Regions from separate parts of the Pseudolactococcus yaeyamensis genome, predicted to be linked through region 2. Evidence: predicted binding sites of a transcription regulator. Region 2 holds the regulator's gene; the other holds the start of a gene.
The links. The regulator Rex, encoded in region 2, represses fermentation and respiration genes when NADH is low (regulators of the CRP and FNR family bind a similar motif). The targets are predictions, from matches to a motif close to TTGTGAANTANTTCACAA.
Positions count from the first base shown of each region.

Region 1: adhE (bifunctional acetaldehyde-CoA/alcohol dehydrogenase) is a predicted target of Rex. The motif match lies at 1,134-1,151, and genes of this name have one in related genera.

Region 1 covers NZ_BAAGGP010000075.1:8,806-12,235, reverse strand. The annotation lists gene ACYQ21_RS12220 (SepM family pheromone-processing serine protease) at 1-889, shown strand, start outside; gene adhE (bifunctional acetaldehyde-CoA/alcohol dehydrogenase) at 1,315-3,430, shown strand, end outside.
Region 2 covers NZ_BAAGGP010000025.1:21,890-25,319, reverse strand. The annotation lists gene radC (RadC family protein) at 36-716, shown strand; gene ACYQ21_RS06620 (gamma-glutamyl-gamma-aminobutyrate hydrolase family protein) at 762-1,469, opposite strand; gene ACYQ21_RS06615 (redox-sensing transcriptional repressor Rex) at 1,469-2,131, opposite strand; gene ACYQ21_RS06610 (ABC-F family ATP-binding cassette domain-containing protein) at 2,260-3,430, shown strand, end outside.

The DNA of each region.
Region 1 (3,430 bases), on a different contig from region 2:
ATCTGAAAAAGGATCTTTAAATTTAACGACTGTTTCGATGATGCGGGCAACGGGGGCGAGTTTGCTTTATGCTGCGGTAACGGACTTCACTGATGTTTATAGTAAAGCAGATATGATGGGGGAACAGTCGGATGCTGACTATAATCGGATGAATGCTTTTTACATGGAGAGTGCGCAAAATGCAGCCGTATATGAAGCTTTTAAACTAGCTGGTAAACCTTTTGAGTTAGAGTATAAAGGTGTTTATGTTTTAGATGTTATGGCAAAATCAACTTTTAAGGATATCTTGCATATCGCCGATACGGTAATGGGAGTCAATGGGCAAAACTTCAAGTCTTCTGAGGAGTTGGTGGATTATATCAAGTCTCAAAAGATTGGCGCTAAGATTTCGGTTCAGTATACAGATGAAGCAGGGGAGGCGAAATCTGCGGACGGTCAAACGATTAAGATATCAGATGGTAAGGCTGGGATTGGGATTGCACTGGTAGATCATACGACTGTTAAGAGTACGCCGTCTGTGACAATTGATGCGGGTGCGATTGGTGGTCCTTCGGCAGGGATGATGTTCACGCTCGACATCTATTCCCAATTGACAGGGAAAGATTTAACGCAAGGGCGGGAGATTGCTGGTACTGGAACAATTGAAAAAGATGGCATCATCGGTCGAATTGGTGGCATTGATAAAAAAGTTGCTACCGCAAGCAAAAATGGTGCCGAAATTTTTCTAGCACCTGATGATGAGATTACGAAAGAAATGAAAAAAATTGAGCCGAGTGCCAAGTCAAATTATCAAGAAGCGGTTGCTGCGGCTAAAAAATTGAAAACGAAAATGAGGATTGTGCCGGTGAAAACGGTGCAGGATGCGATTGATTATTTGGAAAAAAATTAAGAGTATTCTTGATTTTACTTCTATACAAGAGAGACATTGTTTGTCTATGAAAGTTGGTCGGAAGATTGTGAAAACAATTGCTGACTAATTTTTTTGACTATTTTGTGAAATTAATAACTTGATTTAGCAGGAGTTAAACCGTAATAAATGAATAATTTCACAAACTTTTTCACTTCACAAATTATAAATTGTTAAATATCACTTTACAAACCCTTCCAGTATGATATAATAAGAACATAAAGATAAGTTAATTATTTCACTAACTTATCTAAACCTAATCGGAACTACTATTTTAGGCATGATACTGAAGGCATTACAACTTTTATAGAAAAATAAGAGGGGTGTCATCAACAGGCTTTGCTTGTTTTGGCAAAATCTTATTGACCATAGAGTAAGCCCGAAGTTCAAATTTAAGGAGAAAAAAGATGGCTACAAAGACTGTAGGAAAAACTGAAACATTTGATGTTGCTGGCATGATTGATGAGCTTGCAATTAAAGGAGCGAAAGCCCTCAAAGGTCTTGAGAAATTAAATCAAGAGCAAATCGACCATATCGTGCATGAAATGAGCATGGCGGCGCTTGACAAACATATGCCACTGGCTAAATTAGCTGTGGAAGAAACTGGTCGCGGTATCTATGAAGATAAAGCCATCAAAAATATGTATGCCTCTGAATACATTTGGAATGCTATCAAAGATAACAAAACAGTTGGTGTTATCAATGAAGATAAAGAAGCGGGTATCGTTGAAATTGCTGAACCAGTCGGCGTTATTTGTGGTGTGACACCAACAACTAACCCAACATCAACAACCATTTTCAAATCTATGATTGCCATTAAAACACGTAATCCAATCATCTTTGCTTTCCATCCGTCAGCACAAGAATCTTCTGCAGCAGCAGCACAAATCGTCTTGGAAGCCGCAGTTGCAGCTGGTGCGCCTGAAAACTGTATCCAATGGGTAACCAAACCGTCAATTGAAGCGACTGGTTTTTTGATGAATCACCCAACGATCGCAACAGTTTTAGCAACTGGTGGTGCTGCTATGGTTAAATCAGCTTACTCAACTGGCAAACCAGCACTTGGTGTAGGTCCTGGTAATACACCTGCTTACATTACAAAAGATGCTAAAATCAAACGTGCCGTAAATGACTTGTTCCTTTCAAAAACATTTGACAATGGGATGATTTGTGCGTCTGAGCAAGCCATTATCGTTGATAACGAAGTTTACAACGACGTTAAAGCTGAATTCTTGGCACACAATGCTTACATCGTGTCATCTAAAGCTGAATTAGCTAAATTGCAAGCAGCTGTGATGTTGCCTGATGGTCATGCGGTAAACCCTAAAATCGTAGGTTTTTCAGCTAAATACATTGCTGAATTAGCAGGGATTAAAGTACCAGCTGAAACAAAATTACTCATTGCTGAAATCGGTGGCGTTGGTGCTGACTTCCCGTTGTCACGTGAAAAATTATCACCAGTCTTGGCAATGGTTAAAGCTAACTCAACTGAAGAAGGTCTTGACCTTTGTGAAGCAATGCTTGACCTTGGTGGTCTTGGTCATACGGCTGTTATCCACACAGAAGACGAAGACTTGCAAATCCAGTTTGGTATTCGCATGAAAGCTTGTCGTATCCTTGTGAATACGCCAGCAGCTGAAGGTGGTATTGGTAATATTTACAACGAAATGTTGCCGTCATTGACACTTGGTTGTGGGTCATACGGTCATAACTCAGTGTCACATAACGTATCAGCAGTAGATTTGATTAACGTTAAAACGCTTGCTAAACGGAGAAATAATATGCAATGGTTCAAATTGCCACCAAAAGTTTACTTTGAAAAAAATTCAATCACTTACTTGCAACAAATTAAAGCTGAACGTGTCATGCTTGTTTGTGACCCGGGTATGGTTCAATTTGGCTATGCTGACCTTGTCCGTAAACAACTTGAAAAGAACCCTAACGACCCACGTGTTGAAGTCTTCTCAGATGTCGAACCTAACCCGTCTACCAACACAGTTTATAAAGGTCTTGAAGTTTTCAATAGCTTCCAACCAGATGTCGTCATCGCGCTTGGTGGTGGTTCAGCAATGGATGCGGCGAAAGGGATGTGGATGTTCTTCGAGCACCCAGATACATCATTCTTCGGTGCGAAACAAAAATTCCTTGATATTCGTAAACGTGCTTATAAGATTGAATACGCTGAAAAAGCAACTTTCATCTGTATTCCAACAACATCTGGTACAGGTTCAGAAGTGACACCATTTGCGGTTATCACTGACTCAGAAGACCATACAAAATATCCATTGGCTGACTATGCTTTGACACCAGATGTGGCCATCATTGACCCACAACTCGTGATGTCAGTGCCAGCTAGCGTGACAGCTGATACAGGGATGGATGTCTTGACACACGCGATTGAATCATATGTGTCAGTGATGGCATCTGACTATACACGTGGTCTGTCATTACAAGCGATTAAGATTGTCTTTGAACATCTTGAAAACTCAGTTAAAACTGGTAACGCTGAAGCGCGTGAAAAAA
Region 2 (3,430 bases):
AATATTTTTCGTATATAGAGTTAGAGGATAAAAAAATGTACGAAATAAGAGAAGCAGACTACCCCATGAGACCGAGAGAACGCCTGAGAACACTTGGAGAGAAGTATTTATCTGATCAAGAATTACTCGCTATTTTACTGCGAACAGGTACGGCTCAGTCATCAGTCTTGGAGTTATCGGGTCAGATACTCCGACATTTTGAAACGCTAGAGAATTTTCGTAGGGCTAGTATTGAAGAATTGATGCAAATTTCTGGGATAGGCATGAGTAAAGCCGTTGAAATTCGAGCCATGATGGAGCTGGGCAAGCGTATCCAGACGACGGAGCGCAAACGCTATGGTCAAGTTAAGGGTGCGCAGCAATTTGCGAAGACTTTGATAGACGAGATGTCCGACTTTGATCAGGAACATCTGGTAGCAGTCTATCTGGATGGTAAAAATCAAATCATCAAAAAACGGACGATTTTTGTCGGTACCGTTAATTCAGCCAGTGCGAATCCCCGAGAGATCTTGCATTTTGCGATAAAAACCCTAGCTGCTGGGATTTTAATTGCTCATAACCATCCGTCTGGTGACCCTAAACCGTCAGAGGCTGATGTTGTCTTTACAGACCGAATGGAAAACGCCTGTGATTATATGGGTGTCAACTTGATTGATCATATCATCATCGGTCATCAACGTTATTTTTCATTTCAGGAAAGTGGCTTGATGTTTTGAATTAGAAAAATGGAACAAAAAACACGTCTAAATTAGGACGTGTGATTAGAGATTATAAACAGCGTAACGAAAGAAAGCTAAATCTTCATCACGGACATTATACATAAAGTCTGGGTGCCATTGAACGCCCAGAAAACGAAGCTGTGGGTTGATAGATTGAACTGCTTCCACCACATGATCCTCAAAGGATTTGGCAATCACTTCAAGCTGTGGTGCAATCTTCTTTAGACTTTGACGATGGAAGGAGTTGACGTGCGCTTTACGACCATAAATTGAATCAAGTGGCGAATGCTTAGAGATGAGGACATCGTGAGAAGTCTGTGTCAGTGCTTTTTCTTGCCAATGGTTCTGAATTTGCTGGTTGAGTGACCCTCCGAGGGCGACATTAACCAATTGCATGCCGCGACAGACACCAACGATTGGCTTATTTTGCTTGATAGCTTCATTGATGAGGGCAATTTCAAAGGCATCACGTTCCCGATTATAGTCGTTAGATTTGATTGTTTCAACTTCGCCATAAAATTCTGGTGCAACATTTTGTCCACCAGCTAAGACTAACTTGTCAATCATCGAAATATAACGTTTGGCTGTCATAGGATCACCAATAGGGATCATAATCGGGAGACCACCCACAAGTTGAACGGCTTTGATATAACCAGAAGGGTTATAAGAAATCGCCATATGCCCCATGTCATCTCCCGCATCCCGCCGTTCGTTTGCGGCAACACCGATGATGGGTTGTAAAGTAGTCATCATTTTTGCTCGGTATCTTTTTTATCTTGCATGAAAAATAAGAGTGTTTGAAGTTCACTTGTCAAGTCGACAGACTGAACTGTGATATTTTCTGGCACTTGGAGACGTCTCGGCGTGAAATTGAGAATGCCTTTTATCCCAGCAGCAATCAAAGTCTCAGCCACTTCTTGGGCACGGTCTGACTGCACAGAGATGATGGCAGTCTCTATATTTGAATCTGGAAGATTATTTTGAATATCTGAGATATTGTAAATAGGGATACCGTCATCAGTTTTCGTTCCAACGAGCGGGTTGCCCGCGACATCGTAGGCTTGGGTAATCCGCATTTTATTGCGGTCATGAAAACGATAGTTAATCAGTGCGCGACCTAAATTTCCGACACCAACAAGGGCAATATTGGTTTCTGCTGAGTCCCCTAATAAATTTCCGAAAAAGTCACGAAGAGCAGTCGTATCATAACCATAGCCCCGTCTACCAAGCTCACCAAACAGTGAAAAATCACGTCTGACGGTAGCAGAGTCAACGCCTAATTTTGCGGCAATCGCTTGAGAGTTAGTTCGGTCAACCTTGTCAGCCACAAATTGTTTAAAAATGCGATAATATTGCGGCAGACGTTTGGCAGTTGCCTTGGGTAAAACTTCATTAAATTTTGTGACGACCATAAAAGTAAAGACCTCCATCAGTATTCATTACTATTCTTTGTGAATAGATTACCAAAAGTTTGTGAAGTTGTCAAACAAAATAGATTTAGCGATTAGATTAACACCACCATTTGTGGTAAAATAGACCTATGATTTTACTACAAGGGAACAATATTTCAAGGACATTTGGTGCAGATGTCCTGTTTGAAAAGATAAATTTTACAATTCAAGATAATTCACGGGTTTCACTCGTCGGGCGCAATGGTGCAGGAAAGTCAACACTACTGAAAATTATTGCAGATGTGGAGACACCAAGCGCTGGTGAGATTTCAAAGACTAAAAATTTGACCATGTCTTACTTAGCTCAAGAGACTAACTTTTCATCTGAGCGGACGATTTATGATGAAATGCTCAGTGTTTTTGAGGTACAGATTAGTCAAGAAAAGCAATTACGTCAGATGGAAGCACAAATGGGAGAGCTTTCTGGTGCTGACCTCTCTAGTTTGATGACACGCTATGATAGCTTGACTGAAACATTTCGCCAAAATAAAGGGTTTACCTATGAATCTGACATCAAAAACGTCTTAAATGGTTTCAAGTTTGACGCCACATTTTGGTCGCAGTCAGTTGCAAGTCTGTCAGGCGGTCAAAAAACGCGTTTGGCTTTGGCTAAGATTTTGCTTGAAAATCCAGCTTTTTTGATTCTCGATGAGCCAACCAACCACTTGGATATTGAAACCCTCTTATGGCTTGAAAATTACTTGAAAAATTATCGTGGTGCAATTTTAATCGTCAGTCATGACCGCTATTTTTTAGATAAAGTGACGACTGAAACACTGGAATTATCACGTGGTAAATTTGAAAAATATGTTGGTAATTATAGTCAATATATCAAACTTAAAGCTGAAAAACTCGCGACACAAGCTAAACAATATGATAAACAGCAAAAAGAAATCGCTAGTCTAGAAGATTTTGTCAATCGAAACCTAGCGCGAGCATCGACGACAAAACGTGCGCAATCGAGACGAAAGAAACTCGAGAAGATGGAGAAATTGGACCAGCCACTCGCAAATGAAAAATCAGCACATTTCACGTTTTCACCAGCTATTGAATCAGGGAATGTCGTTTTAACCGTTGAAAATGGCGCGGTTGGCTATGATAAGGAAGTTTTATCAAGTCCGATTAATTTAGACGAGCGCAAATATAATTCGATTGCCATTGTTGGACCAAATGGGATTGGTAAATCGACTTTAATCAAATCTATCGTGGGTAAGATTCCCTTGATTGAAGGGACAGTTAAACTAGGCGCTAATGTTGCTA